Regions from separate parts of the Roseibium sp. AWQ4_290 genome, predicted to be linked through region 1. Evidence: riboswitches for the same ligand, from Rfam matches in the RefSeq annotation. Region 1 holds a riboswitch; each other region holds the start of a gene.
The links. A riboswitch is a leader RNA that binds a small molecule or an ion and turns the genes downstream of it on or off. The one in region 1 is predicted to bind cobalamin.
Positions count from the first base shown of each region.

Region 2: another riboswitch for cobalamin. It lies ahead of nrdH (glutaredoxin-like protein NrdH); the one in region 1 lies ahead of ACXAH0_RS23335 (DUF4198 domain-containing protein).
Region 3: another riboswitch for cobalamin. It lies ahead of cobU (bifunctional adenosylcobinamide kinase/adenosylcobinamide-phosphate guanylyltransferase); the one in region 1 lies ahead of ACXAH0_RS23335 (DUF4198 domain-containing protein).
Region 4: another riboswitch for cobalamin. It lies ahead of ACXAH0_RS09140 (DUF1636 family protein); the one in region 1 lies ahead of ACXAH0_RS23335 (DUF4198 domain-containing protein).

Region 1 covers NZ_JBSWYG010000030.1:38,184-45,979, forward strand. Annotated here, with positions in the region: gene ACXAH0_RS23310 (hypothetical protein) at 1-180, shown strand, start outside; gene ACXAH0_RS23315 (phosphatase PAP2 family protein) at 204-1,307, shown strand; gene ACXAH0_RS23320 (S8/S53 family peptidase) at 1,423-3,567, shown strand; gene ACXAH0_RS23325 (hypothetical protein) at 4,063-4,962, shown strand; cobalamin riboswitch at 5,285-5,504, shown strand; gene ACXAH0_RS23330 (hypothetical protein) at 5,462-5,650, shown strand; gene ACXAH0_RS23335 (DUF4198 domain-containing protein) at 5,663-6,460, shown strand; gene cbiM (cobalt transporter CbiM) at 6,592-7,218, shown strand; gene ACXAH0_RS23345 (cobalt ABC transporter permease) at 7,215-7,796, shown strand, end outside.
Region 2 covers NZ_JBSWYG010000016.1:82,008-89,803, reverse strand. Annotated here, with positions in the region: gene ACXAH0_RS16875 (P-loop nucleotide/nucleoside kinase family protein) at 481-993, shown strand; gene ACXAH0_RS16870 (GbsR/MarR family transcriptional regulator) at 1,231-1,782, shown strand; gene ACXAH0_RS16865 (DUF4166 domain-containing protein) at 2,007-2,699, shown strand; cobalamin riboswitch at 2,980-3,185, shown strand; gene nrdH (glutaredoxin-like protein NrdH) at 3,290-3,511, shown strand; gene nrdI (class Ib ribonucleoside-diphosphate reductase assembly flavoprotein NrdI) at 3,533-3,937, shown strand; gene nrdE (class 1b ribonucleoside-diphosphate reductase subunit alpha) at 3,919-6,069, shown strand; gene nrdF (class 1b ribonucleoside-diphosphate reductase subunit beta) at 6,080-7,069, shown strand; gene ACXAH0_RS16840 (hypothetical protein) at 7,287-7,796, opposite strand, start outside.
Region 3 covers NZ_JBSWYG010000008.1:199,477-207,272, reverse strand. Annotated here, with positions in the region: gene cobN (cobaltochelatase subunit CobN) at 1-557, opposite strand, end outside; gene cobW (cobalamin biosynthesis protein CobW) at 654-1,775, opposite strand; gene cobU (bifunctional adenosylcobinamide kinase/adenosylcobinamide-phosphate guanylyltransferase) at 1,772-2,323, opposite strand; cobalamin riboswitch at 2,357-2,567, opposite strand; tRNA gene ACXAH0_RS10430 (tRNA-Asn) at 2,882-2,957, shown strand; gene ACXAH0_RS10425 (3-hydroxybutyryl-CoA dehydrogenase) at 3,221-4,078, shown strand; gene ACXAH0_RS10420 (hypothetical protein) at 4,089-4,391, shown strand; gene nagA (N-acetylglucosamine-6-phosphate deacetylase) at 4,406-5,563, opposite strand; gene ACXAH0_RS10410 (SIS domain-containing protein) at 5,560-6,600, opposite strand; gene ACXAH0_RS10405 (GntR family transcriptional regulator) at 6,605-7,366, opposite strand; gene ACXAH0_RS10400 (N-acetylmuramic acid 6-phosphate etherase) at 7,556-7,796, shown strand, end outside.
Region 4 covers NZ_JBSWYG010000007.1:138,192-145,987, reverse strand. Annotated here, with positions in the region: gene ACXAH0_RS09160 (SDR family oxidoreductase) at 1-352, shown strand, start outside; gene ACXAH0_RS09155 (FecCD family ABC transporter permease) at 416-1,414, opposite strand; gene ACXAH0_RS09150 (ABC transporter substrate-binding protein) at 1,505-2,440, opposite strand; gene ACXAH0_RS09145 (ABC transporter ATP-binding protein) at 2,457-3,230, opposite strand; gene ACXAH0_RS09140 (DUF1636 family protein) at 3,227-3,661, opposite strand; cobalamin riboswitch at 3,996-4,206, opposite strand; gene ACXAH0_RS09135 (ABC transporter substrate binding protein) at 4,421-5,374, shown strand; gene ACXAH0_RS09130 (S9 family peptidase) at 5,446-7,530, shown strand; gene ACXAH0_RS09125 (ABC transporter substrate-binding protein) at 7,789-7,796, shown strand, end outside.

The DNA.
Region 1 (7,796 bases):
GTGAAGATAACGGCTTTGTATTTCTTAGGTAGGGTCAACGAGGCTAGCGTTGTTGCTGATGAACTTCGGCGGAGGCAGCCGAATTTCTCGGTCGAAGGATATATGCGCGCGCATCCTGCAGCCGATTATAAGAGTGGACAGAATGTTGCGCGTGCACTGCGTGCGGTTGGTTTTCAGTAGTTGATTTCTCAAGGGAGGCGTAAATGGCATATTTTGGCGGGCTGGGCGGTCTTGGTGGTCTTGGTGGTCTTGGCGGTCTTGGTGGGTTAGGAGGTTTAAACGCCACGGGATTGGGTGGCTTGCTCGGAGCTGGTGCTGGCGGGGCTTTGGACCCCATAACCGTCCAAGGTCTTCAAACCAGTGCCCAGGCAATTGGCTATGTTGCGGGAGAAGAGCTCGGGCACCCTTCCCGTGAGATGGCATTTTCATCCGCTGAGAATTTGGGAAGTTGGGCTGACTGGGTCCGAGCGTCCATCTATCTCAGCGATTTCATGAGTGAATTGACATGGGACACCCAAACAGGTGCTTCCGATGCAGTAACGCTTTCCTACCGGCCTCGCTCCGGTGCGGCGTCGCAACCTTTCTTTTCCATTGTCCGGCCTGACGGGGAAGTTTTTGACAAGCAATTGGACTTGGTAAAATCCTACATTGATCAGCGCCCGGAACGGACAGCTGAAATCACTTCGCAACTTGGGTTTCCAACACCATACTTTGCGATGATTTTGGGCCTTGTTCCTGCCCGAAACCGCAAGACGCTTGAGTTGATCACGCTGACGCAGGTTTTGGCAGCGCATGTCGCCATGATTGTAAAGCATCATCTTGCCATTCGGCGTCCGGACCGGATCGGGGCATCGATCTTACCTATGATTCCAACACCGGGACATGGCAGCTTCCCGAGCGCCCATGCGACAGAGGCCTTCGCTGTTGTCCGTATGCTTGAGGGGCTTGTCGATGCGTCGGGATCTCACTACCCGGATGCGGATAAGCGGAAGAGATTGCTTCGAAAACAGGCAGAACGGATCGCTGTAAGCCGGACCGTGGCCGGAGTTCACTATCCAGTGGACAGCTGGGCAGGCTCGCTCATAGGCAAAATGGTTGGCGAGATTGTTCTGAACAAATGTGGCGCCACGGCTCAGATGCGCGGCCTGAAATATGAGGCAAAGGCCGAGTCCGATTTCATGGTCTCTGACTACGATCCGTCCAAATGGGGCAGACATGGTGTCAGCGAGATGGACCTGTGTACCGTGGCCAAAAGTGACCAGTTCGAGTGGCTCTGGAAGAGCGCGGTTGAAGAGTTCGACCTCTAGTTCAACAAATGTTCAACCGAGGCGAGTTGAGCGGGATAGTTGTTCTAAAACAATGAACTAGAGCATTTCGCGCCAATTTTTGGTGTAGAATGTTCTTGGACGAGGAGGCTCGGCAATGACTGATGCAAACACCTCTGTCTTAGCTGGGGCAGACGATCTTTCGATTAAGAACTACAGCGGTCCTTATGAAGCTTGGAATTTCGGCGTCGGCAAGGAATATGCCTTTCCGGTGTATCGCCGAAAGAACCTGAAGTATTTCACGGCTTTGGCCGAGCACTCGGAGCCGCATGTGCCAAGAGCGGCGCAAGCGGGGGCTTTCAAGTCTGACCTTGACCCGTGGCTGCCGACACTTTGGGGCGCCGAAGAAGGAGTTGCGTTGCGGTTTTGGCCGATCGTCGTAGAAAGCCCTTTAAAAGGCGATGGTGCTTTTGAGGGGCTGATGCAACGGCTTCGCACAGCGCTTGACCGAGAAGCTGTTTCAAAGGCGCGCTTTCGTATGGCGTTTCCTGTTGAAGAACAAGCTATGCACCAACTCTCGGCACCGGGGCCAGGTGAACCTGATTGGTTTCCCGACCCAGCGGTATCGGTCGATCCGACGGGCAAGAAGACCATCAATGTGCTGGGTGTGATAGATGATGGTATCCCGTTTGCGCACAGCAATTTTCGGGCGCCTGATGGCTCAAGAACGCGTTTGGAATTCTGTTGGCTGCAATCTGCCCCTAAGGAGGAAGGGAACACGCAACCGGGCGTTCTGTTTGGCAAGGAGTTTGACCGCAAGACCATAGAGGATCTGATCCGTGATCATGGCGAGGATGAGGACGCACTCTATGCAGCTGCTGGCGCAGCCCGAGATAGTTTTGGAAGCGGAGCTGCGATCAGGCGGCTTGTGACGCATGGGGCACATATCATGGATGTCGCCGCTGGATATGACCCCAACAAGGCCAGCGAACCCCCGGAAGAAACGCGTCTAATCGCGGTACAGCTGCCCAATACGTATCCCTGGGATACGTCAAGCTTCGGCAAGGATATGTATCTTTTGGCAGCTGTTCACTACATTTTGGAAAGGGCAGAACGGATTGCCAGAGGCTACGGCGTTGATGACATTCGGGTGACGATCAATTGCAGCTACGGATTTTCCGCAGGCAGACATGATGGGCACTCCGAATTGGAAGCAGCTATTCATGAACTTGTCACTGCTCGGCGTAAGCTGGGTCGGCCAACCGCCTTTGTTCTTCCTTCCGGAAATACGTTTCAGGACCGCCTTCATGGCGAAGTCACGGATAAGGATTTGGAAGCGGGAGAATTTTCATTCCGTTGGGTAATTCAGCCCAATGACAGGACGTCAAACTACCTGGAAGTCTGGTTTCCTGATGGGCTCGATCCAAAAGGCTTTTCCATCTCAGTTCAGTCGCCTTTCGGCACGGTTAAAGCAAGCATGGACCTGACGCCGGACAGATCACACCAAGACGGTGACCCAAGGCGCTTTGAGGTGTTGCGGGCTGGAGATCCGCCAATTGGGAGCCCTGTCGGATTGATCTGTCTGGACAACCACAGAGGATTGGGCCGCTGGCGTGTGACCTTGGTTGTTGCGCCAAGCGAACCCGAAACGGCCGGTCTTGCAGCGGGGCCAGCGGGGGAGTGGAAAGTTACTCTCAGCCGGTCTCAGGACGCTCCAGAACTTCATGGTCCGCTCTATGTGTGGGTGCAAAGGGATGTTGATCTGGAAGCGTTTCGAAAGGGCAACCGGCAGAGTTACCTGAAAGATGACAACTACAGGGTCGTGGATGACACAGGTGGTCAAGCTGACGGGGATGTGCCATGCAGCTATGTCAAGCGTTTTGGCTCGATGAACGGTGTGGCAGCTGCCTCCTCCTCTCTGATTGTCTCCGGCTGCCGTCCGGCTGCGGGCACCGATTGGAGCAGGCCCCAGCCGGTGCCGTCCGGATACAGCTCCGCCGGCAAACCCGGGGCAGGGGATCTGGTCGGCCAGGTCGATTGTACGGCGCCGTCGGACCGGTCCCATGTGGTGCCCGGCATTCTGGCGGCGGGTACACGCAGCGGGTCCTATGCCCTGGTCCAGGGAACCAGCGTGGCCGCGCCCCTGGTGGCCCGAAGACTGTCCGAAGCCTTCGCAAGATGCACCGATGAACAGGTGCGGCAGGCGGAGGCTGACAACTATCTCTCCATTATCGAGAGCACAGAACTCCAATCTCAAAGTGTGGAAGACTCTGCCCGGCTTGGAAAATTTCTTGTTCTTTGAACGAGGAGATATGAAAAAACTCTGAAAGGCCCGGTTTTGACCGGGCCTTTCGTTTTGTGAGACGGACTTTTCACGCTTTACTCACGCGCATCACAGCAGCGGATATTGTAAATACTACTCTTAACGGAAGGGAAGCCAGACGCGGTTTGGGTTTCATCTTCGGAACAGGGCGAACTACAATTTCAGGTCGTGTTCCGGGTCTTCCTGGGTCAATGGCGGTTCAAACGGGTCCGTTTGAGCCAAAGAACATTGATCAGCTGGAAAAAGCGCGGGCATCTGCAGCGCGGTTTCAGAACCGGCGGACGCCCAAGGGGGAGGGAGGTGATGCGTCTTCCCCCGGCTTGGATGTGACATATCCGGGCCCTGAGGGGCCCGAAGTGAGGAAGCCGGCCCCATCGACCATCCTTGGGCAGGCTCGACGCCTGTCAAAGGCACCGGCTTCCTCAGGTCACGTCAGCACAGAGGCAGCGGTCGGCAAGGGCAGTGGAGGTTGTCATGTACGTTGATATTCTGGAAGCGACGGTTCTGAACAACACGCGCTATGAGAAAGACCCCAACCGGTGTCTCACCTATCATATTCTGGACGACAACCGGGTGCCTTTGACCCAGGAACAGGTCGCCATCGAGTGGTCCGCATCGGGCAAGGGGGAAGACAGCGCCCCAGTCCGCATCCGCCGGTCTCCGCTGCGGGTCTGCGCCGGGGGCGATGCCTGGATCAATGTGGTGATCGAGGTCTCCCGCTACCTGGGCTACAATAGAACCTTTTTCGATATTCTTGAAAATTACTACCACACCGCCAGCACCGCCTGGCCCGAGCAGTCTTTTGACGAAGTGATTGCGAAAAAACCGTTCCGCATTCATGTAGATACAGGCGTTTATGACTATTTTGTCTTTTCCGGCGGGGCCAATGAGCTTCTGGGTGGCTCGGCGCTCACCCGCCTGCTGAAAGACCGCAGCGCGGCGCTCGGATCGGATCGAGCGGAGGATTTCCTCAATCTGGACCGGCTTGACGCAGTGCTGGAGAAGGTCAGACAGGGCTATCACGAGCTTGCCGGCTATGTTTTGAAAAAAGCGCCGCGGACACAAATCCTCGTCCATGGCTATGACTACCCGGTGGCCCATAGCGATGGCCCCTGGTTCGGACGGCCTTTTGTGAAGCGCAATTTCAGGATCGAGGCGGACAAGAAGTTGATCTCCGGTATCCTGCACCTTTTGGTCGACCGGTTTTACACCATGCTTCAGGAGATTGATGCGCTCTATCCGAATGTGACGCTGGTCGACATCCGCAATGTTGTGCGCGGACGCTGGACAGACGAATTTCATCCGGACCTTGAGGCGTCAAAAGACATTGCCGGATTTTACCGTAACGTCATTGACGGCTACCCCATCGTTTAGTGAAAATAGCGCTTAGGACAGATTTGCCCGCCGCGGCCTGACATCAGAACTTTTCTTGACCCGGGCAAATGTGACGACAGCTCAAGGTTCGCGGCACGCTCCACAGGAGCGGGAAACAGTTTTTTAGCGGGACACCGCACCAGACCTTTTTGCTGAATGCCCAGAACAGGCAGGACGCGCCAAACCTTTGATCCAGGACTTTTTTTTAATCTTGTTCAGTGGCGGAGCCTGGCTCCGCCACTTATTTTTTGGCCTTGCCCAGCGAGGCGCATGCCAAAAGTCTCTTGCAGAAAGACGATTGACAAGGCTGCTGGATCAGGGCCAAAAATGCCAGGTCAACGGTTTCCGGCGCCAGATCCTGGCACCGGGATTAAAAGGGAACACGGTGAAGCGTACCCATCAGGGACTAAAGCCGTGGCTGCCCCCGCAACTGTAGGCGGTGAGCTGAAACCGACAAAGCCACTGGCGCAAGCGCGCGCCGGGAAGGCCGGTGGATGCCTTGACCCGCAAGCCAGGAGACCTGCCGCTGATTGTCATGGCCGGCCAGCCGGACCTGACACCGCAACCGGACGCCGGGGTGAGCGTCACGCGGCCAAGCGGCGGGACACCCTCCATCCGCTTTCCGCTTCTTTCCCCGACCGTCCTTTCAGTCGACCAGACCGGGCAATCCGTCCCGGTGGCCCATTGAGAGAGACGTCATATGACACTTCGCAAGCTTGGCCTTGGTGCGCTTTGCGCGGCCACATTGCTGACCCCTTTTGCTGCCCAGGCCCATTTTCAGCTGGCGTATACGCCTGAGGTCAATCTGGACAAAGCCGGGGATGTCCCGGTGAAACTCCTGTTTTGGCATCCGTTCGAAAACGGCCATGTCATGGATATGGCCGAGCCCCTTGAGGTTTATGCCGTGCATCGCGGCCAGAAGATCGACCTGAAGGACAGCCTGAAGCCGATCACCTTTTCCGGGTCGGAAAATGAGGCCGCAGCCTTTGACGTCACGCTTCCGGTTAAACGCAGCGGGGACTATGTGCTCGTCGTGGAACCTGCACCGTACTATGAAGAAAGTGAAGACATCTATATCCAGCAGATCACGAAATCCTACGTGACCAGGAACGAGATCCCGACGGACTGGATGGAGCCGCAAGGGCTTGCGACAGAAATCCTGCCGCTGAACCGGCCGACCAACATTGTGGCCGGTTCCACCTTCTCCGGCCGGGTCCTGTCAGAGGGCAAGCCTGTGGCCGGAGCGGAGATCGAGATTGAGTATATGGCCGCAGAGCCGGACATGGATGCCAACACCCCCACCGCACCAACTGCGTCTCCCCTGCCGGGCGGGGGCATCGTCGCAATCTCCGATGACAACGGCTATTTCACTTTCGGCATCCCGAAGGCCGGGTTCTGGGGATTTGCAGCTCTGGGCTCCGGTCCTGCAAAGGAGCATGAAGGCAAGGAACTCAGCCAGGATGCGGTGATCTGGATCCGCGCCTACGACGTCGACTAGAGCAAAGCGCGTTTCATCGGATTTGCCTTTCGCAGCCTGAAATCAGAGATTTCGACACAAAAGACAACACGAATTGAATCCCGATGAACGCGATAGCTTCTAAAACTCCTGGACATAGCGGAGGGAGACCAATGCATATTGTTGATGGCGCCTTGTCGATGCCGGTTGTTCTGGGCGGTGCAGGGCTTGCGGCCGGGGGCATAGCCCTTGGCCTGCGCGCCCTGCCCATGGAGAAGATCCCGGCGGCAGGGGTGCTGAGTGCGATGTTTTTCGTCGCCTCTCTCATCCATGTGCCGGTCGGTCCCTCCAGTGTCCACCTCATCTTGAATGGTCTGGCCGGGCTTGTTCTCGGCTGGGCCGCTTTTCCCGCCTTGTTTGTCGGCCTCTTGCTGCAAGCTGCCTTTTTCGGCTTTGGCGGGCTCACCGTGCTCGGGGTCAACACGTTGAACATCGCGCTGCCTGCTGTTGCGGTCTACTATCTGTGTGGCCGGGGAGCGGCCAGAGGGTCGCCTTTGGTGGCCGCTCTTTGGGGAGGGGCGGGCGGGGCGCTTGCCATTGTTCTGACGACGTTTCTGGTTGGCGCAGCCTTGGCCTTGAGCGGAGAGGAATTCGTTCCGGCCGCCAAACTGGTGTTTTTCGCCCATCTTCCGGTGGTGGCCGTCGAGGGACTTTTGACCGGCTTTGCCGTCTATCTGGCGCGCAGGGTCAAACCGGATCTGTTTTCCGCTCTTCACTCGCCCATCAGGAGGACCCCATGAGACGCGCTGCCATCTTTTTGCTGTCAGGCCTCTTGTTTGCCGGCATGGGCCTGCTCCCGGCTCAGGCCCACAAGGTGATTGCCTCGGTTTTTGCAAACGGGGACGTGATTGAGGGGGAAATCGGGTTTTCCAACGGCGACATGGCCACAGGTGCCCTGGTTGAAGTCTTTGACGAAGATGGCGCCAAACTGGGCGAGGCGATCACTGACAGCGATGGCTTTTTCACCTTCACGCCCAGCAAGCGGGTTGTCCATGTCTTCAAGGCCAATCTCGGGGCCGGTCACATCGCCCAAGTGCGTATGGAGCTGGAAGACCTTCCGGAGATCGGTCAGACGGCAAATACTGGTGGGGGTGAAACGGGGACAGGGCCACAGAAAACACGCCCGGCAGCCCTGCGGCAAACCGCACAGACGGTTGAGGAACAGGCAGGCCAAGCCTCCCTTGCAGCACTTGAAGAAAACCGGGAGCAGTTACGGCAGATGATCCACAAGGAGGTGACACCTTTGAGGCGGGAGATTGCCGCCTACAAGGAAAAGAACGACTTCCAGACCATTCTGGGCGGGATCGGCTACATTGCC
Region 2 (7,796 bases), on a different contig from region 1:
GGCCAAGGCCGCCGCCTGCCCAAAAGGTCATTCCCGGCCTGATCGGGGATCTACGCGCCTGTCCACCAGACACTGTCATGTGTCGTGCGGGAAGCATCCCGGAATCGGGCTTTCCTGTTCCTCAAGGCCCGCCAAGACGAAAACCGTTTGCAGCCTGCCATCCGCGCACGCCGAATGAAACCGCCCCGGCGCTGGACAAAGAGTGGGGCTCCGGTCGAGCCGGGGACGACCTGCGGAGGACACATCAATATTAGCAGAAAGCCAAATCTCCGCCGCCAGGCACCGTACAAAAGAGGCTGCGCGGCGTCAGGAACCCAGACCTCTGTTTGACCGCATCTGGCATGCTACAGACCAGATGCTCGCCTTTGCGCGCGCAGACAGACTTCCGTTTTCCCTGAGTGTGTCTGAAACAAAGCGATAGCGGACGCATGGGCCTCGGAATATCTTCCGTTTGAGCCAACCGTTTGCTATGTCCTCATCATGACCAGTTTGATCACCCTGTCGGGTCTGCCCGGCGTCGGCAAGACCACCGTGGCCCGGGCTCTGGCCCGACGTATCAAGGCCGTACACCTGCGTGTTGATTCCCTTGAAACAGCGATTGAAACCAGCTGTCTCGACATTCAAGAGGCCGGGGACGCGGGCTATCTCGCCCTTGCTGCCGTGGCCAAGGACAATCTGTCCTGCGGTCTCGACGTGATTGCGGATACAGTGAATTCCCTCGCCGTCACCCGGAACCTGTTTGCCGATTGCAGTGCTTCTTGCGGGGCCGATCTTGTCCTGGTGGAACTGGTCTGCTCCGACCGGGCCGAACACCGCAGGCGGGTGGAAAGCCGCAAAAGCGATCTTCCCGGACACACAGTGCCCACATGGCAGGACGTGGCTGGGCGCTTCTTCGCCCCTTGGGAGGAGGAACACCGTGTGCGGCTTGATACATCCGTGCAATCACCGGAGGATTGCGTGGATATCATCCAGAAAGCCTTGCGCAACGTTTGAACCGGGTCTTTGTCTTTCCCGCCTCTGTCCTTTTTGAAACACCGCGCTTTCATCTCTCAAACGATAGCGACTTGGTCTGAGAGGGGGCTCCTCTTTCGGAACGGGCCGCTGTCCCACCCCAAGAGGAAGACCTTTTGGGCCACCGGCATATGACACCAGCCCCGCCACGGCCCCCGTTGCCGTCGCTGCCTCATCTCCCCCCTTGACTCCTGCCCATGAAAGTCAGATATTTCTGTTATGACAGAAATATCTGATAAAACCGCAAAAGCGCAATTCATCCTCTATTGGGGGGATATGGGCAGCCAGTGGGGGGTCAACCGCTCCGTGGCCCAGATCCATGCCCTGCTTTATCTCAGCACCGATCCGCTGAATGCGGAACAGATTTCCGAGGAGTTGGGCATTGCACGCTCGAATGTCTCCAACTCGTTGAAGGAGCTCGCCGGCTGGCGGCTGATCAAGAGGGTTCCGGTCGCAGGTGACCGGCGCGAGCATTTTGTTGCCGAAACCGATGTCTGGGAAATGGCCCTGCTGATTGCCAGAGGCCGCAAGGAACGGGAGATCGATCCGGCGATCCGGGCCATCGACATGTGCGCCAGCCAGGCCAGGACCGAGCCCGGCCTGAATCCGGAAGTTCTGGGGCGTATACAGGCGATGCAAGAGTTTCTGGCAACGGCTGACAGCTGGTCGGCGCAGATGCTGGGCGTGCCGAAATCAAACCTCGCCGCCCTCATGAAACTGGGCACCAAGGTCCTGTCCCTAGCGAAGATCAGTGGCCGCAAGGCCGGATAAGAGACAGGAGCCAGCAGATGCCAGTTCCCCTGTCCCCGTCGCTCTCCGGGTCCTCATGGCGCCAGCCCTTCGGGCCAAAGGCCCTCCGGGAAACAAGGCCAAGTCCTGAACCTGTCGCCAGAACCAGAACCAGAACCAGAACTGGCTGAGGACAAGTCGAAAAATTTTTGTCTATTAATTTCTCTTTATACAGAAACAACAAACCTAACAGGAAAGGGTGTATCATGCAGATCCCAACGAGCCCTCCACCACCCGCAGCCCGTCTTTGCGCCCCCCGGCGCCCGCCTCCTGGCGGGACCGGACAGCAGGCCGATCTGCGCTTTCGCAAATTGCTGGGCGAAACTGCCTGGGCCAGCCTGTCCCCCGCCATCCGCCGCCGCTTTGGCAAACGGCTGCGCGGCGGGGCCAGCACAGTCTATCAGGGCCAGGTGGTTGCCATGCGCAGGAGCCGGGCCGGAGCCTGCCTCTCCCAGCTGGCACGGCTGGTGGGCGCCCCGCTGCCCCATGACCTGAGCTGCCTTAACCAGCCCGCCGTCGTCTCCGTCACGGAGGACTGTGCCGGAGACGGCCAGTTCTGGCTGCGCCAATATGGCCGGGCGCGCGGGTTTCCGCAGGTCATTCACAGCTCCAAGCGCTTCGCCGGTCCAACCGGCCTGGAAGAATATATCGGCTGCGGCATCGGCATGGCCTTGCGCGTCAGCGCCCGCCCCAACGCCTTGGTCTTCACGAGCGACCACTATTTCCTGCAAGCTGGAACCGTGCGGCTGCGGCTGCCCGCCTGGCTGAGCCCGGGCGCGCTTGCCATCACCCACCGGGACCTTGGCGGCGGCCGTTTCCTGTTTTCCCTCGCCTTGACCCACAGCCTTTTGGGCGACCTGGTTCACCAGGACGCGATCTTCGCAGACATGGAGGACTGATCATGGACGCCCTCCCTTCTGTGAAGCCAGATTGCGGTGCAAATTGCCCAGAGGCTCTCTGGCACAACATCTTGACGGTCCCGGCCCCGTATCCGGCAGACGCCCCAACGACTGACCATCAGTCACAGCAGCACCAACAATTGTCCACCGGTTTTGCAACGGGGTCCGTCCTCCGGTTTCCGCTGCTGATCCGGCCCAAAACAGCGTCCCGGTCCATTCTGCCTCTGATTTGAGCAAAATCCCGAACCACCTACAGATTGACACCAGAACTCACTTACCTACTGTATTTAGTGTTCAGGGCCCGGCGATTCTTTTGCATTGCCGGCTAAGAGGGAAACCGGTGCGCAGGCAGATGCAAACCCGGTGCTGCCCCCGCAACTGTGAACAGGAAGCTGGGATCCAGACGCCACTGGAGATCTCCGGGAAGGCGGATCAAACCGGCATTGACCTGTGAGCCAGGAGACCTGCCTTGAATGTAAAAACGCTAACGGACGGCGGGTCCGCGGGGCGGGATGACCATGTGCCTCGGCACAGGCCCTTCTTGCGCGCTGCCGTTCCCATGAAAAGACCGACTCGGGGTGCAAGAAACAATGACCATCACCGTTTACAGCAAGCCGTCCTGTGTGCAATGCAACGCCACCTACCGTGCGCTCGACAAAAAGGGCGTCGACTACACCATTATCGACCTGAGCGAAGACAGCGAAGCGTTCGAGCACGTTCAGTCCCTCGGTTATCAGCAGGTGCCGGTTGTTGAAGCCATGGGCGACCACTGGGCCGGGTTCCGCCCGGACAAGATTGCAGCGCTCAGCTAAACCTCCGGCGGCTTTGATCCAATGGGAACGCTTGTCTATTTCTCAAGCGCCTCCGGCAACACCCACCGCTTTATCGAACGGCTCGGTGCGCCCGCCCTGCGCATTCCCCGCAATGCGTCCGCAGCGCTTCCAGACGTCGCCGGGCCCTTCGTCCTCGTCCTTCCGACTTATGCGGATGGGGAAGGACGCGGGGCCGTTCCAAAGCAGGTGATCCGGTTCCTGAATGATGCGCCCACGCGCGCGCTCCTCAAGGGGGTGATTGCTTCCGGCAATCGCAACTTTGGGTCTTTTTTCGCCTATGCAGGGCAAGTCGTGTCGAAAAAATGCGGCGTACCGGTGCTCTACCGCTTCGAGCTGGCCGGAACCGACACGGACCTTGCCCGCGTTGACCACGGGATGACGAAATTTTGGCAACAGATGTCCTAGACCGGCCTGCCCAGCAGGCTGCTGCCGTTGACTACCACGCCCTCAATGCCATGCTGAACCTTTATGACAGCGGCGGGCAGATCCAGTTTGATGCGGACCGGCAAGCGGCCCGGCAGTATTTCCTGCAGCATGTGAACCAGAACACCGTGTTCTTCCATTCGCTGGAAGAAAAGCTCGGCTATCTGGTACGAGAAGGCTATTATGAGCAGGAAGTTCTGGACCGGTACGACGCGGCCTTCGTCAAGTCCGTGTTCGAGGCGGCCTATGCCCGCAAATTCCGGTTTCCAACCTTTTTGGGCGCCTTCAAGTATTACACCAGCTACACGCTGAAGACCTTTGACGGCAAGCGCTACCTGGAGCGGTTCGAGGACCGGGTGGTGATGGTGGCCCTGACCCTGGCCGACGGCGATGAAAACCTGGCCATGCGGCTGATGGACGAGATCCTGTCCGGCCGCTTCCAGCCGGCGACCCCGACCTTCCTGAATGCGGGCAAGCAGCAGCGCGGCGAGCTCATCTCCTGCTTCCTGCTGCGCCTTGAAGACAACATGGAATCCATCGGCCGCGGCATCAATTCCGCGCTGCAGCTGTCCAAGCGCGGCGGCGGGGTCGCCCTGCTTCTGACCAATATCCGCGAAGCCGGCGCCCCGATCAAAGGCATTGAAAACCAGTCCTCCGGCGTCATTCCGGTGATGAAGCTTCTGGAAGACAGCTTTTCCTATGCCAACCAGCTTGGCGCGCGCCAGGGCGCGGGGGCGGTCTATCTGAACGCCCACCATCCGGACATCCTGCGCTTTCTCGACACCAAGCGGGAAAACGCGGACGAGAAGATCCGCATCAAGACCCTCTCCCTCGGGGTCGTGATCCCGGACATCACCTTCGAACTCGCCAAGCAGGACGAGGACATGTACCTGTTCTCGCCCCACGATGTGGAGCGGGTCTATGGCATGCCGTTCTCGCAGATTTCGGTGAGCGAGAAATACCGCGAGATGGTGGACGATCCGCGCATCCGCAAGACCAAGATCCGCGCCCGCAGCTTCTTTCAGACGATTGCGGAAATCCAGTTTGAGAGCGGCTATCCCTATATCCTGTTCGAGGACACCGCCAACCGGGCCAACCCGGTGGACGGGCGCATCAACATGTCGAACCTGTGTTCGGAAATCCTGCAGGTCAACGAGGCGTCCGAGTTCCGGGACGATCTCAGCTATTCCCACCTGGGCACGGATATCTCCTGCAATCTCGGCTCCCTGAACATTGCCAAGGCGATGGATGGCGGCGATCTGGGCGCCACCGTGGAAACGGCCGTGCGCGCGCTGACCGCCGTCTCGGTCATGAGCGCCATTGACAGTGTGCCATCCGTGCGCCGGGGCAATGACGAAAGCCACGCCATCGGCCTCGGCCAGATGAACCTGCACGGCTTTCTGGCCCGCGAAAAGATCCACTACGGCTCTGAAGAAGGGGTCGACTTCACCAATTTCTATTTCTACGCGGTCGCCTATCACTGTATCCGCGCCTCGAACGCGCTGGCACGCGAGCGCGGCACAAGCTTCACGGGTTTTGAAAAGAGCCGCTATGCGGACGGCACCTTCTTCGACAAATACATCGACACGGCCTGGGTGCCGGAGACGGACCGGGTCAAGGAGCTGTTCGCGGCCTTCAACATCACCCTGCCGACGCAGGACGACTGGCGCGCCCTGAAAGAAGCCGTCATGACCCACGGCCTTTACAACCGCAACCTTCAGGCCGTTCCACCCACCGGGTCGATCAGCTATATCAACAACGCGACCTCGTCGATCCATCCGATCGTGTCGAAAATCGAGATCCGCAAGGAAGGCAAGATCGGCCGGGTCTACTATCCCGCGCCCTTCATGACCAATGACAATCTCGACTACTATCAGGATGCCTACGAGATCGGCCCGGAAAAGATCATCGACACCTATGCGGCGGCGACCCAGCATGTGGATCAGGGCCTGTCCCTGACCCTTTTCTTCCGCGACACCGCCACCACCCGCGATATCAACCGGGCTCAGATCTATGCCTGGAAGAAGGGCATCAAGACCATCTACTACATCCGCCTGCGCCAGATGGCCCTGGAAGGGACCGAAGTGCAGGGCTGCGTGTCCTGCTCGCTTTAGGAGAGCCCAAATGACCCTGCACACACCCCTTCCCAATCTGGCCCGGCCCGTGCCCCGGGCCGTCAACTGGAACCGGCTGGAAGACGACAAGGACCTGGAAATCTGGAACCGGCTCACGGTCAATTTCTGGCTGCCGGAAAAAGTGCCCCTGTCCAACGACATTCAGAGCTGGGCAACGCTGCACGAGGACGAGCAGCAGCTCACCATCCGCGTGTTCACCGGCCTGACCCTGCTCGACACGATCCAGAACACGGTCGGGGCGCCCACCCTGATGGCCGATGCGCTCACGCCCCATGAAGAAGCGGTGCTGACAAATATTGCCTTCATGGAAGCGGTCCATGCGCGCAGCTATTCCTCTGTCTTTTCCACCCTCTGCCGGACGGCGGATGTGGATGAGGCTTTCCGCTGGTCGGAGGAAAACGAATTCCTTCAGGCCAAGTCCAAACTGATCCTCCAGGAATATGACGCTGCGTCTTCGCCGTTCAAAAAGAAGATCGCCAGCGTCTTTCTGGAAAGTTTCCTGTTCTATTCCGGCTTCTATCTGCCCATGCACTGGTCCAGCCGGGCCAAGCTGACCAACACGGCCGATCTGATCCGCCTGATCATCCGCGATGAAGCCGTTCACGGCTATTACATCGGCTACAAGTTCCAGCGCATGCTGGAAAAGACCGGGGACGCGGAGCGGCAGGAGATCAAGGACTTTGCCTTCTCGCTTCTGCTCGACCTTTACGAGATCGAGTCGAAATACACCGAAAGCCTCTATGACGGGGTGAGCCTGACCGAGGATGTAAAACACTTCCTCCATTACAACGCCAACAAGGCGCTGATGAATCTGGGCTATGAGCCGCTCTTTCCGGACAGTGTCTGCCAGGTCAATCCGGCCATCATGGCCTCGCTTTCCCCGAATGCGGACGAAAACCACGACTTCTTCTCCGGGTCCGGCTCGTCCTATGTCATCGGCAAGGCGGTGGCGACCGAAGACGAAGACTGGGATTTTTAAAGCCAGCCGCTCCTCAAGGGCTTGGCCGTTCGCAGCCTGAAATCACAGATTTCAACGCAACAGACACAAAGAGGCTACAGTCATGAGGCTGCAGCCTTTTTGGTTTCACCCGCCCCCTGCACCGGACCAGCTGACACTGGAGGACCTGACACTGGGCCACCTCGGCCGGGCGGGCCCGCATTGCCTGTTCGCAGCCGACACTTGCGCCACGTTCAAATCACAACGGCCCAATGCCGTGCCCGCCAGGGCTGGTGCCACGCAGCGCCTGGCCTGCATGTGCAGGCCGTGCCATTTCCTCCGCCGTCGGACGGACCAGCCGGTAGCATGTGCCTGCTACGAAGGCATCATATTGCGATCCGCCAAGCAGCTGCCAGCGATGGACGCTGTCCATGGGCGTCAGCTGGCGAACTGTATCTGGCTGATTGTTGTCATAGACATGGAGCCGCGCGACACTGTCCCGGCTTCCGTTGACAAGATCATAGCCGATGGCAACCACCCAGTGGCTGCGGGAGGGCGTCCCGCCCCCGTCCAGCAGAATGGGATAGGGCTGTTCCCGGTCCAGGTAAGGTTTCAACAACCTGAACTGTTGCCTCTTGCTGTCCTCGTACCGTTGCTGCGGTCTCGTATCCGCGGCGGAGCCGGTAAAATAGGGAAAGGCAAATCCGTGGGCATCAAACTGCCGGCGGTTGATATATCCATGCAAGGTCGAGTGCTCGGCGGGCGGTGT
Region 3 (7,796 bases), on a different contig from region 1:
GGCGCGGACTGGCCTTTGAGATAAAGACCGGCCCGGGGCAGCGGCACAGGCTGGGGCGGCTCCTCCCCAGCCCCGATAAGGTGGGCCGCATAGGCCAGCGCATTGGCGTAGTTGGCAGCGCCCCCTTCCACACAATAGCGCCAGATCCGGCGGACCTCTTCCACAGGCCGGGTGGAGCGGGCCGCCAGATCCGCATCCCACTTGTCGTCCCCCGGCAGGACAATGAGATCCAGCGCGGCGGCCCGGGCTTCTTCCTCAAACCGTTCCAGTCCGTAGCGCCAGTATTCAATGCCGCCCAGAAGCCTCAAAATCACCAGTTTGGAGCCGCGCACCGTCTGTTCGGCATAAAGATCTGCCGAATAGGGGTGGGTCAACGCCATCAGATTGGCCAGGCGCAAACTGGCGCGGTCTCTTCCAAGTCCCGCATGGGCCGCGGCAAGGCCGCCAAGTTCCGTATCTGCAGCCGACAGGAACAGAATATCGGCCGGCGCCTGCCCCAGATCGACAGCATCGCCGCCGTCATCGATCCGGCGTGTCTGGCTGGCAAGAATATGCATGGGCGGGTGGAGCTTTCTTCAGGGTCAACCGGGGCGCCCGCTTCAAGCAGAGCGCCCCAAAACGGGGCCATGTGGCAAGGCTTTTAAGAGCGCCGCTCAAGCGGCTTCGCGGACGCGGCCCAAAAGGCCGCGCACGGCGTCAAGGTCAAAGCCTTTCAGGCCGATGACCACCAGACGGCCTGCGCTTTCCGCCCCCGCTGCAAACCAGGTCTCCACCCGGGGGCCCACCGCCTGCACCATAGCGGGCGTTGCCTTGCCATGGATCCGGACCGCACCCTTGATCCTTAAGACACCTTTCAAGGCCATGGCCTCCAGCACCCTGGCTTCAAGAGAGGCGAGACTGTCAAATTCCGGGCAGTCGAACACATGGCTTTCAAAATCATCATGGTGGTGATGGTCATGTTGGTGATCATGGTGATGATCATCCCCGCCATGGGACGGCGCATCGTCATGGTGATGATGGTGATGCTCATGGCGGGCGGCCATATCGTCTTCGGCAGCGGACTGACGCCCGAGCAGGACCTCGATCGGCAAGGTGCCCTTTTCCGAGGCAATCACCTGAACCGCCGGGCGGATATCTGCCCCAATCCGGCTTTCAACCGCTTTCAGCGCCGCGTCCGCAACCAGATCCGCCTTGTTCAGAACCACCAGATCGGCGCAGCGCAGCTGGTCGTGAAACAGTTCTTCCACCGGGCTGTCATGGTCCAGCGCCTCATCCGCCGCGCGCTGCGCCTCAAGCGCGGCTTCATCCAGCGCAATCCGGCCCTCGGCCAGCGCAGCAGCGTCCAGCACGGTCACGACGCCGTCGACCGTCACTCTTGTTTTGACACTTGGCCAGGAAAAGGCGCGCACAAGCGGCTGCGGCAGCGCCAGCCCGGACGTTTCAATGACAATATGCTCCGGCGGAGTATCCCGGCCGAGCAGCATTTCCATGGTCGGCAGGAAGTCATCGGCCACCGTGCAGCAAATGCAACCATTGGTCAGCTCGACCACCTCTTCCGCCGCGCAGTCCGGATCAGCGCAGCCATTCACAAGCGACCCGTCAAAGCCCATATCCCCGAACTCATTGACAATCAGCGCGATTTTCTTGCCGTTGGCATTTTGCAGGAGATTGCGGATCAAGGTGGTTTTGCCCGCCCCCAGAAAGCCCGTCACAATTGTCGCCGGGATCTTCTGCCCCGGTGTTTGAAGGGTCTGTGTCATATTGCTCTGTGTCATAGGGTAATGTCCGGTTGGTTGGCGGGTTTCAGCAAAAGGGGCAGTCCGGCCGCCACCAGAACGACCTGGGCACAGACCCTGGCCATGTCCTGATTGAGCCGTCCTTGCGCATCCCGGAACGCTCTGGACAGTTGATTGTCCGGCACGATGCCCTGGCCGACTTCATTGGAAACAAAGACCACCGGGCCCGGCAGTCCCTCAACCGTCCTGCACAGCGCGTCCGTCTCGGCAGCGGCATCCTTGTCCGCAAAGATCAGGTTGGAGAGCCAGAGGGTCAGACAATCGACCAGAACCACCCGGTCCGGCCGGCAGATGTCTTCAAGCACCCGTTTGAGATCGGTCTGTTCTTCAATCGTGTGCCAGCCTGCGCCGCGCTGTTGCCGGTGTGCTGCAATACGGTCCGCCATTTCGGCATCAAAGGCCGCGCCGGTGGCCACATAGATTTTTTCAAGGCCGGAGGTGACCGCAAGCTGTTCGGCAAAGCGGCTTTTCCCGGAGCGGGCACCGCCAAAAACAAGCGTGGACCTTGGTCCGGAAGCTGCACTCACATCTGTCTCCCGGCCGTCCACCCGACAGCGTTCTGGGTTGCTGGATCAACGGCCGGTCTCCTGGCTCACGGTGTCTGGCCTCCCGCACCCCTTCCCGGCCCTCTCCGGCCAGTGGTTCTTGTGCGCTCGTTCACCGTTTACAGTTGCGGGGGCAGCTCCGGAATGGCGCCAGAGGCGATGCACCGGATTCCCGTTTCATCCGGATCAGCAAGCCCGATCCGGAACCGTTTCAACCTTTCGTACCTGCATTCCCGGTATGTGACAAGCAGATAACCAGGCAGCGCCCCTTGCCCAATTGAGCTATGGCTCCCGCATCGCCTGGCCGGGGCTCCGCGCAAGGGGAGCAGCTCCAGCCGGTCTTGAGGCTAAATCCGCCCGGGTTTTCACCAGGACCGTCCCTTTCTACCTTTCTGGAATCCTTACGGTTTTCCACATGCTGGATAAAAAAATGACAGCGGGATGAAAAAAACGCGATCGAGGGCTTGGCAAACGGATCATGCCTTTGTTATACGCATCTCCATCGACGGGGCAGCGACGCAGCGGCCCCGAGCGTGGTGATCCCCAGTAGCTCAGTTGGTAGAGCAAGCGACTGTTAATCGCTGGGTCGCTGGTTCGAGTCCGGCCTGGGGAGCCATCACCACTTTTGTCTCTCTTAAAAATTCAGTCATCCTGAACGGGGCTGCGGCCGGCCCGGCGCGAACCTTATGTGCTACGCCGATGACGGCGCCACACATGTGCCCTGCCCTTACGGCCTGACGCCGATTTATTTTCAGGCATCCCGCCCCAAGCAATTGCGCGGCCAGTGTTTGGGTGTCATGAAGGCGCCATCAGGCGGGAGGTATCATCTGAGCCCTTCCCTCCGGCCTTCCTCCTTTCCCGAACCGGCAATGGTGACACATGGACATTCAGAAAGTTGGCGTGATTGGCGCTGGAACGATGGGCAATGGCATTGCGCAGACCTTTGCGATGGCCGGGCTCCAAGTGATCATGCAGGATATTTCCGAGGCGTCGCTGGAGCACGGCAAGGGCACCATCGGCCACAGCCTGTCCCGGCTGCAGGCGAAAGAGAAAATCTCGGCGGACGAGGCCGCAAACTCTCTGGCACGCGTGACCACAACGACTGATGTGACTGCCCTTTCGAGCTGTCAGCTGGTGGTCGAGGCAATTGTGGAGAATATCGGCATCAAATCCAAGGTAATTTCCCAGCTCGACGAAATTTGCGGGCCGGAGACGATCATTGCCTCCAACACCTCCTCCATCTCCCTGACCCGGCTCGCGGCGGCCTCCAAACATCCCGAACGGGTCATCGGCATGCATTTCTTCAACCCGGTTCCGGTGATGAAGCTGGTGGAGATCATCCGCGCCCTTCAGACCAGCGACGAGACCTGTGAACGGATCACCGCTCTCACCAAGACCATCGGCAAGGCGCCCCGGGTGTCCAAGGACAGCTATGGTTTTGTGGTCAACCGGGTGCTGGTTCCCATGATCAACGAGGGCATCAACTGCGTCTACGAAGGCCTGGCGTCACCGGAAGATGTGGACGGCATGATGACGCTTGGCGCCAACCATCCCATGGGTCCGCTGTCCCTTGGCGATCTGATCGGCCTCGACGTGGTTCTCGACATCATGGAAACTCTTTATGACGGGTTTGACGATCCGAAATACCGCCCGAGCCCGCTTTTGAAACAGATGGTGGATGCGGGCTATCTCGGCCGCAAGACCGGACGGGGCTTTTTCCATTACGAAAAACGCTGAGGAGATCCTCATGTATGTCAGTGTCAGGCGTTACAAGAATGTGCCGGATCTTGCAGGGTTCGTGCGCGATGTGAAGATCGATTTTGTGCCGAAACTGAAAGCGCTGCCCGGCTTTGTCGCCTATTATGCGGTGGAAGAGGACCACGAAGCGGCACTGACCACCATCAGCGTCTTTTCAACCGCCGCCATGGCCGAAGACAGCAATGCGGTTGCCGCCGACTGGGTCAAGGCCCACAATCCGGAGATCACCCTCACCCCCAGCGAGATTGTCGCTGGCGGGCTGTCTGTGGTCGAGCCGCCCATCCGGGGCTGAAACAGAGTTGGGTGTCAGGCCGCAAGGCTCTGCGGCACGCCGTGGAGCCAGACGGTTTTGACACTCAGATCCGGGCCGAGATGAACGGCATCGGCGGCCCGGCCCTTCACCAGCCGGCCAAGAGGCCGCCCGATCACATCCGCCGGGATGCTGGTTGCCATTTTCAAGGCCGCTTCCAAATCGATTCCGACCGCCCCGGTCAGAAACCGGATTGAGGTGGGCAGGTCGATATCGGCCCCGGCGAGCGTGCCGTCTTCCAGCGTGAGGCGGCCATCTTTACGGAAAATCTCCCGGCCGCCCAGTTCAAAACACTCCACATCCGTGCCTGTTTGCGACATGGCATCGGTCACCAGAAAAATCTGCCCCGGTCCGGTTTTGGCCCTCAGCGCAATTTTCAGGGCCACCGGATCCACATGCACCCCATCTGCGATCAGACCGGCATTCAGAGCACCAAGCTCCAGTGCGGCCCCCACCAGTCCCGGATCGCGGTGCTGCAAAGGGCTCATGGCGTTGAAGAGATGGGTGACGCAGCGCGCGCCAGCCTCAACGGCCTTACCTCCGGCTTCAAAGCTCGCATTGCTGTGGCCCAGGCTGACATGAATGCCGGCCGCTGACAGCTGCGCGATCTGCTCCACCGGGACCGTTTCCGGGGCCAGCGTGATCATCAGGCTGGGGAGCTTCGCCGCCGCCTCCAGATAAAGCGCCATATCCGCCTCGGTGAGCGGCCGGATCAGACGGGCATCATGGGCGCCCTTCCTGCCTGCAAAAAGATGCGGTCCCTCCAGATGCAGCCCGTGAAATCCCGGCACGCCCTGCTCCCAGGCCGCAACGGCCAGAGCCACGATCTTGCGGGTCACCTCAGGTGTGTCGGTGATCAAGGTGGGCGTGAGCGCCGTTGTGCCCAGAGCCAGATGGGCGGCACAAATGCGGGCAATATCCGCAACGCTGGCCGCCTCGCCCAGCATCAGGCCACCACCGCCATTGACCTGAAGATCGACAAATCCGGGCGACAGAATGCCATCCCCATGGGCATCGATCTGATAGCCCGCCGGGACCTTCTTGTGCGGACAAATGCCTTCAACCATCCCGTCCCGCGTCAGCAGCGCCGCATCCCGGTGGAGCGTGCGGCCGTCAAACACAAGGGCGCAGCCATGGGCAATAAGATCCGTCATACTGTCTGCGTGACCTTGTTGAGATGCCTTGGAACGTCGGGATCGAAACCCCGCTGACGGGCGAACCATTCAATGAAGCTGTAAAACGACACGATCTGAACCAGCGAATCGGTGAGCGGATGCCCGGCCGCTTCATAGGCAAGGCGCGTTGCGGCCTGAACCTTGTCCGTCGAGGCAAAGACCTGCCCGCCTTGCCGGGCCATGCGGTCAGCGGCCTCCGCCAGCCCGTCTTCGGCCGCATCACGCACCCCAAGCGCCAGAACCGGGTAGCCGTTTTCGACAATGGAAACAGGCCCATGCATCACTTCGGCCGACGAATAAGCCTCCGCGTGGATCTGGCAGGTTTCCTTGAATTTAAGCGCCGCTTCATGGGCGATGGCAAATCCGGGACCCCGGCCGATCACATAAAGGGAGCCCCGCTCGGCCACCGGAGCCGCAACCGCACTCCAGTCCTTGTCCGCCGCTCTTTCCAGATGTCCGGGCAACGCCTCCAGCGCCGATAGCAGCGCCTGATTGCGCCCCAACTCGCCAAGAAGCAACAGCCCCGCCAGGATTGAATTCACAAAAGTCTTGGTCGCGGCAACACTGAGCTCCTGCCCGGCCCGGATGTCGATGGCCGCACGGGCCAGCCCCGCCAGCGGGCTTTCGGGCGTGTTGGTCAGCCCCACCGTCATCGCCCCCTGGCGGTTTGCACTCTCCACAACGGAGAGGATGTCGGGGCTTGCGCCGGATTGGGACACGCCGATCACCAGAGCCTGATCAAGACGCACCGCGCTGCCATAAACGGATGAGACCGAAGGCCCGAGCGATGCCATGGCAAGACCGAGATAGGTTTCAGAGGCATATTTCAGAAAAGAGGCTGCATGATCGGAGGAGCCCCGGGCAACGCTTGCCAAAAAGACCGGGGCGCCAGCACGCGCCGCAATGTCTTTGATCTGCGGGCGGCCCTCTGCGAGAAGCCGCCGCGCAGCCTCTGGGATTTCCAGAACCTCCCGGCGCATATGGGTCATCTGGGTGTCAGTCAAGGCATCTGCCATAGTGTCAGTCGTCCGATATCTGAAGTTCGGCGATGAAGTCATAGGCATCACCGCGATAGACGGACCGGGTGAATTCCACCACATGCCCGGACGCATGGTAGGAAACCCGCTCAATCTTGAGCCCGGCAGACCCGGCCGGAACGCCCAGGATCTCGGCATCCACCGGCTCAAGATTGCGGGCGGAAATGCGCTGAATGGCGCGTACCGGTTGCATGCCCTTGTGCTTCAAAACGTCATAAAGGGAACTGGTCACCTCTTCGGGCCGTGGCAGCACCTTTTCCGACAGGGACGCCCGTTCGATCGCCATCGCGGTGCCATCGGCCTTACGCAGCCGGTCGACGCGCGCAACCCGCTCTCCGGAGGACAAGCCCAACGTGAACATTTCTTCCGGCGACGCGTTAAACACCCCCCGTTGCAGCCATTCGCTGCTGGCTTCCAGTCCCCGCCGGGCCATATCCTCGGTGAAAGACGTCAAGCTGCTGAGGCGCTGCTCCACCTTTTGCACCTTGGGTGCCACAAACGACCCGCTGCCGCGCTTTTGCACGACAACCTGGTCCTCCACCAGCCCAGCCACCGCCTTGCGCACGGTGACGCGGGACAGCTCCGTCAGAGCGGCAATGTCCCGCTCAGACGGCAAGGGCTCGTTCTCTTTCAGAACCCCGTCATCAATGGCTTGCAGAATGCGCCGCCGAAGCAGCAGATATCGCGGCCCGCTGGCGCCCGTCAGCCAATCACGCTGTTCCAACATGGAAATGAAGTCAGTCACAGTTGGCAGCGCCCTGGCTAAAATAATACCTTTCAAATACCAATTTAAACTCTATCGAAACCGAAAATCAAGTGATAAAAGGGATCTACCCTGTCCCCGCTCCGGGCGGGACCGGCCTTTTCAGATGACCACTCCACTATAGCTCTGCCGGTGTCCGGCACGGCCTTCGAGCGTTTAAGTAACCGGACCATGCCCCTTCCGACGACCGAAGATCGCGATCCGCAATCGATTGGCCTGTCCCGCAAAAGCGATGAAGAGGTGCTGGCCATACTGCTGGACCGGCAATTTGACGCCTTGAAGGCGGCAGCAGACGCCATCCCCCAGATCACGGCAGCAGCCGGTGCCTTGCAGCAGGTCGCCCAAACCCAGGGCGGAATCGGCTATGCGGGCGCGGGCAGCGCCGGACTGACTGCCCTTGCCGATTGCCTGG
Region 4 (7,796 bases), on a different contig from region 1:
AGAAGCAGCCGCCAAGGTGGTGGCCGGGGACGACTTGTCCACGCGCATTTATGAACTGGGCGGCCAGCCCGGCTTCACCATGGCTGAATTCGCTGCCGAACTCTCCAGCCAGACGGGACGCGACATTCCCTTCAGCAATATGGGAGAACCCGACTATGCCGGAATGCTGGCGACCGCTGCGGGCCTGCCAGAGGCTTTTGCCAAGGTCCTGGCCGATTCAGACCGGGGCGCGTCAGAGGGGGATCTCAGCACTCAATCCACCGATCTGGAGACCCTGACTGGCCATCCGGCAACATCTCTTGCCAGCTTCCTGTCAGACAATCTGGCAGCGTTGAAAAGCTCAGACGCCTGACCGGCAACATGGAAACAAGCCGGGGGCCAATCGGCGCCCCGGCCCTGTTTGAAGACGCGCGTGTCAGCCCCGCCCTGCCTTTGAACGCAACAGACAGATGAAGAAAATACCGCCGATCAGGCCCGTCAGGATGCCAATGGGCATGTCTTCCGGCGCCATCAGCGTGCGTGCGGCCATATCCGCCCAGACCAGAAAGATTGCCCCCAGGAGCAGACTGATGGGCAAAACACGGCTGTAATTTCCTCCGACCAGAAACCGGGCGATATGCGGGATCATCAGGCCGACAAAGCCGATAATTCCGGAAAATGCGACCATCACACCCGTGATCAGTGCACCTGCGGTAAACACCACCAGCCGGAACCGGGCGACGGGAATGCCAAGGGTGGACGCTGTCTCATCCCCGATGGTCATGGCATTGAGATCCGCAGCCTTCATCAGCAAGTAGGGCACGGTCAGCACCAGAATGCCCAGGGGAAAAAGCAGATGGCTCCATTGGGCAAGGCCCAGCCCACCCAGCATCCAGAAAACCACCGTGTGCGTGGCTCTCGGATCTCCGAGAAAAATCAAGATGTTGACAAAGGACATGATAATGAAGGAAACCGCCACCCCGGCCAGCACCAGCCGGTCGGCACTGGTCGCAGAGGCAAAGCGGGTGACGCCCAGCACCACCAGAGTGGCTGCCAGCGCTCCGGCAAACGCCATCAGGGGAACGGTCAAAAGCCCCAGAAACAGCCCCGTGTGCAAAAGCGCCAGAATGGCCCCGGCCGCACCGCCTGAGGAAATGCCCAGAAGATGGGGATCTGCCAGGGGATTGCGGGTCACCGATTGCAGAGCAGCCCCTACAATCGCCAGCCCGGCTCCAACAAAGGCGGCCAGAAGGGTACGCGGCAAGCGGATGTTCCAGACAATCGCCTCCCGGCCTGCCGACCAGGTGACCTCTACCAGGCCGGGCAGCATCTTGTTGGCCACCACACCGAAGACCGTACCGGGGGCAACCGGAACCGCCCCGACGGAGACGGCCAGAACCACCGAGACCAGCAGCACGCCCGCCCCAGCGGCCAGAAGAAGCGCAAAGCCCCCTCTGGAGGCTTTGACCGGGAGTGAGTCTGTGACTGGGTCCTGCGAGGGAGGAGCCGGGCGTTGCAGCAAGGCTCAGTCTCCCCAGAAGGCCGCAGCCAGTTTCTTCACCGCCTTGATGTTGCGCGGGCCCGGCGTTGCTTCCACATATTCCAGCGTCACAAACCGGTCGTTGCGCACCGCATTGATCTGTGCCAGCGCCGGATTGGTTTTCATGAACGCCCGCTTCTGGTCCGCAGTCACATTGCCGTAATTCACGATCACGACCACATCCGGGTTCTTTTCCACCACGGTTTCCCAGTCGACCTTCGCCCAGCTCTTGTCAAAGTCATCCAGAATGTTGACCCCGCCTGCGGCCTCGATCAGTGCAGTCGGCATGGCGTAGCGGCCCGCTGTGAACGGCCGATCTTCTCCACTGTCATAGACAAAAACTTTCAATGTTTTATCTGATCTATTTAAAGTCGATTTGAAGCTTCCCAACTCGGCCTTATATCCGTCCACAAGCTTCTGAGCCCTGTCTTCCACGTCAAAGATCCGGCCCAGATTGAGCAGGTCATTATACATGTCCTCCATGGAGACCTTCGGTTTGTCACCAATATGGATGCAGGATTCCGTCAGTTCATAGACCTTGATACCATAGGGCGCGAGGGTTTCCGGCGTCACCTCACCGCCCACTTTCATGCCGTAATTCCAGCCGGCAAAGAGGAAATCCGCATCTGCGCCGACCAGCACTTCCTTGGTCGGGTATTTGGCCGCCAGTTCCGGCAGCTTGGCCACGCCCGCGCGCATGTCCTCATCCAGCGTCTTCCAGCCGGAAATGCCCGTATACCCGGCCATGCGGTCGCGCAGGCCCAAAACCAGCATCATTTCAGTCAGATTGACATCATGGGAGACCGCCGCCTTCGGTGGATGGTCAAACGTCACATCCCGGTCGCAGCTGCGGACAGTGGTTTCGGCAAATGCCTGGGCGGAAAACAGCGAGGCGGCAAGACACAGGGCCAGTCGTTTCATGAAGAACTCCAGAGTTTCAAAGGTGAAAAGTCAGATGCGGCTCATTGCCCGGCACCAGCTTCTGGCGCTGCGCCTGAACGCAATAGGCTTGTTCGATATGGGTCGGGGTCAGCACTTGTTCGGGCAGACCAAAGGCAACAGCACTGCCCTTGTGCAATAACAGAACCCGGTCGCAGACCCGCCCGGCAAGATTCAGATCATGCAGGCTTGTGACAATGGTGATGTTGAGACTGCCGATCAGGGCAACGATCTCTAGCTGATGGCGGATGTCGAGATGGTTTGTCGGCTCATCCAGTACAAGCAGCTGCGGCTCCTGGGCCAAGGCCCTTGCCACCATCACCCGCTGGCGCTCCCCCCCGGACAAGGTCCCGAAAGATCTGGAGGCAAGAGGCGAAAGCCCCATGCGTTCTAGAGACGCCCCAGTGATCTCCCGGTCCCGTTTTCCGGCAGCGGCAAAGCCGCTGCCATGGGGCCTGCGGCCGAGCGAAACGATTTCGCGGACGCTCAAGGCAAAATCAGTCGGCTGCTCCTGAAGAACAGCAGCCACTTTGCGCGCAGTCTGCCGGGCAGACAGTTTCCACAGATCAGCCCCATCGAGCAGGATCATGCCGGAGCTCGGCCTGTGAAACCGATATAACAGCCGCAGCAAGGTCGACTTGCCAGCCCCATTGGCCCCGGCAATTCCAAGCACCTGCCCCGGCGCCAGATCGAAACTGACCGATCTAAGAATGGTCGTGCCCTGCCCGGTGGCCCAGCTGGCTTCTTTCACGGAAAGCGACGCGCCCGTCATAGCTGGCCCCCCATGGCAGCTCCGCCGTTTCGGGCAGATTCACAGGCAAAACACAGAAACTGCCTGCCAGCGCCGCGCGGCTTGCCCGGCCGCGTGCCGGAATTGAACCAGCCATCCAACGGCTCCCGGTACTGGTTAGCAAAGGCAACAAGATCCCCGATATCCGGCTGCGGATCGATGTCCCCGAAAAAACAGGCTGCTTTGTCCCTGACGCTGAAGGCAACCTTGCCGGGCCGGTCGCAGCCCGCCATAAAGGCCAGGCCGGACAGATCAAACTCCGGAATTTTTCCAGACGCAGCCTCTCCGGTCTGCCCAATCGGCAATGCGTGCAGAAGCTGCGTGATCAGCTCCGGCCCGGGGCGGCCATCCGGCCCTCCCGATTGTTCCGGAAGGCCTTGCGTGATCCGGAGGCCCGGCTGCCCCTGCTTCATGTGCCCCTGCTCTGCGCTAACAGCTTGTGTGCCGGCACACGGACGCATGCGGGCAGGTCAAGCCGAGATGAAATTTGTAATGTTATTACATTACGATCCTCAGACGGCGCAAGCAGCTTTTCCTGTCCGTTCGCACAGGTGGCCCGCCCGGTGCGGCTGCTCGAGGCACAGACCAGCCCAGGCGGATCTCCGCAGGGGTCACAGGTTTGGAAACGTCTCCGGCTCATATCGCCCTCCGCGACCAAACGGGGCTTTCAAGAACCGAATGTCCGGCCAGGCCGGGATCATATGTGATGCCATGTCATCCGCTCCTCCGGAACACCCCGTCCGGGTTGAAGTTATGGGTGATATGGCAGGTCTCCTGACTTGCGGGTCGCTGCGCACCTGAACCTTCCCGGGCATCCCCAGTGGTGTTGTCAGGTTTGCTCTCCGCTCACAGTTGCGGGGGCAGTCACGGACTTGGTGCCTGTTGGCTACGCCGCACCGTGTTCCCTTTTAATCCCGATCCGTCTCCGGATACGAGAACCATCCCTTTGTGTGTGTCGAATTCCGAAGCGCCTGTCAATAGTTAACACAAAAGGTTGTAACTCGAAATAATACACTTAAAACAAAAGCAACCCTAAGATTCCAATCAAAAATTTATACATCCAAAGAATTTTTGAATGCCGGTTGATAATATCAATCAAAACAATATCATTAACCTTACAGTATTTATCGAAAAATAAGCAGAAACAAGATTCACAACCGAGAGATAGTATTGTGTTTCTACGGCTGACAATAGCATTTCTTCTGATCTCCGCTTTCAGCGCCGCTCCGGTATGGGCGGATGCAAAGTCCATCCTGATCATCACCTGGCGCGGCACCACTGAGGCGGAGGACGGCTTTGTCCGCAAGCTTGAAACCTTGGGGGTTGACGCTGACTTTGAATATTTCGATGCCCGCAGAAGTGAGGATGAGCTGGCCCGGTTTCTGCGCGACAATCTGGACCATCTGAAATCAAAGGACCTGATCTACACATTCGGGACAACCGCAAGCCTGACCGTTCAAAATTTCGGTGCAGGCGGCGTGCCTCATGTCTTCAATATTGTGGCTGATCCGGTTGGCGCAGGACTGGTGCTCTCCCTGGACCAGCCTCCAGCCGGACTGACCGGTGTGAAGATGTCTCTGTCCCCGGACACCAATCTGGATTTGCTGCGCAAGATCTACAGTTTTTCGTCCCTTGCCATCCTGTTCGATCCCCGCGAACCCAATGCGATTGCCGAAACGGACCGGCTGACCCAAGCCGCCGAAGCGCTTGGCATCAAGGCGGTGCGCCTGCGGTTTTCGCCCGATGCAGATGAGAAGGACCTGCAGATCGCGGCCCTGAAACCGCAGCTCCGATCCGTCGGCGCCCTTTATGTGACAGCCTCTTCATCTTTTGCTGCACATGCCGAAGCGATCGCAGAGCTCGTCCCGCCTGATCTGGTCAGTATCGGCTCCTCAACCGCCTATGTGACAGAAGGGATCATGCTGGCCTTCGGGACGGAATACCGGGAACGGGGAGAAGCTGCGGCGCGAATGGCCGCAAAAATTCTTCTTGAAAAGGTGCCGCCGGGTAGTTTGCCGGTCAGTGAAGTGCACGCCAGCGAAGCAACACTCTATATCAAGGCGGGCAGCCCGGCTCTGGACAAGCTGAACCTGGACAAGGTGCGCAACCGGATCGTCTACAAATAGGGCCTTCCTGTCTCTGGCCGGCAGGAAATCCCATCTTGCCATGACCGCTCAAAAATCCTACCTGCTTGGCCATGACCAAAAGCACTTTGCCTCCCCGCGCCGAAGCGCGCCCCGTCACCCTTGAAACCCACGGCATTTCCCGGCAGGACGACTTTGGTTGGCTGCGGGCGGACAATTGGCAAGAGGTCATGCGTGACCCGGCCGTGCTGGACGCTGACATCCGGGCCTATCTGGAGGCTGAAAACGCCTACCAGGAGGAAGCCATGGCCACCACCAGCGCGCTTCAGGAGACGCTCTTTGCAGAGATGCGTGGCCGCATCAAGGAAGATGACAGCTCCGTGCCCGCCCCGGACGGACCTTATGCCTATGGCATGAAGTATGAGACCGGCGGCCAGCAGCCGATCTTCTTCCGCACCCGGCGGGAGGGCGGCGAGGAAACGATCCTGCTGCATGGCGACAAGGAAGCGGACGGCAAGGCCTATTTCCGCATTGGCGGGGCCAGCCAGTCGCCGGACCACACCCTGCTGGCATGGGCCTATGACGACAAGGGCTCGGAATATTATTCCCTGCAGCTGCGCGACACCGCCACCGGCAAGGATCTGGACTACAGCATTGAAGACACGGGCGGCGGCGGCGTCTTTTCCGCCGACAGCAAATTCGTGTTCTATGTCCGCCTCGACAGCAATCACCGGCCCTCAAAGCTCTTCCGCCACAAGATCGGCACCGATCCGGCCGAAGATGTTCTGGTTCACGAGGAAAAGGATGCCGGCTTCTTCATGGGGGTCGGCAAGACCCAGTCCGGCGAAACGATCCTGATCGATATCCATGACCACGAAACCTCCGAAGTCTGGATGATCCCGGCCCATCTGCCCGAAACCCCGCCCCAGCTGATTGCGCCGCGCGACACGGGCGTGGAATATTCGGTCGATGACCACGGTGACACGCTCTATATCCTCACCAATCTGGGCAGCGCAGAAGATTTCAAGATCGTTACCGCGCCAAAGGCGACCCCGAGCCGGGAGTTCTGGAAAGACTATGTCGCACACAAACCTGGCTGCCTGATCCTCGCCCATTGTGTCTTCAAGACCTTCATGGCACGGCTGGAGCGCGAAGACGGCCTGCCGCGCATCGTCATCCACCGCCTGGCCGATGGCCTGGAACATTCCGTCGAATTTGACGAGGAAGCCTATTCGCTTGGCTTTGGCGGCAGCTACGAATACGACACGACCTCGATCCGATTCACCTATTCCTCAATGACGACCCCGTCGCAGACCTTCGATTATGATGTTGAAACCCGTGACCGGGTGCTGCGCAAGGAACAGGAGATCCCGTCCGGCCACATCGCCGCCGACTATGTGACGCGGCGGCTGATGGCCCCGGCCGCCGATGGGGAGACCGTGCCGGTCTCGATCCTCTACCACAAGGACACACCGCTGGATGGCTCCGCACCGCTGCTGCTCTACGGCTATGGCTCTTACGGCATCACCATTCCAGCCAGCTTCAACACAAATTGCCTGTCGCTCGTGGACCGGGGGTTTGTCTACGCCATTGCCCATATCCGGGGTGGCAAGGACAAGGGCTTCCGCTGGTACAAGGGCGGGCGGCGCGAGAACAAGAAGAACACCTTCACCGACTTCATCGCAGCGGCTGACCATCTGGTCGCCGGGAACTTTACCACCCATCAGCGCATCATCGCCCAGGGCGGATCGGCCGGCGGCATGCTGATGGGCGCCATCGCCAATATGGCCCCGGAGAAATTCGGCGGCCTGATTGCCGAAGTGCCCTTTGTCGATGTTCTGGCCACCATGCTGGACGACACTCTGCCGCTGACCCCGCCGGAATGGCCCGAATGGGGCAATCCGATCACGGACAAGGAGGCCTATGCCTATATCGCCTCCTATTCGCCTTACGACAATGTGGAGGCCAAGGCCTATCCGGCGATCCTGGCCATTGCCGGGCTCACCGACCCGCGCGTGACCTACTGGGAACCGGCCAAATGGGTCGCCCGTTTGCGGGCCACCAAGACAGACGCCAATCTTCTGATGCTGAAGACCAATATGGAAGCAGGCCATGGTGGTGCCTCCGGCCGGTTCGACCGGCTGAAGGAGGTCGCCCTCAACCAGGCCTTTGCCCTGATGGTGGCGGGACAGGCCTGAGCCCTTCCCTCGCCGCAGGCAAACCGTTTCGCCCATCAGACTATCACGCATATTTGACAAGAATACCGGGCCTTCTGTTAGACCCGGTCTTTCTTTTGCGTGTAGATCCCTTACCCTTCATCCCAAGGTATTTTTTTATCGGGACCCCCAGCGTAATTTGAAGGGAACGTGCGACCTTTGCACTGAAAGCTTTGATGTTTGAGCGCGACTGGAAACGGCCTTTCAAACGCGGCGGTCCCCAGGGCATTGGGGTGCATCATGATCAG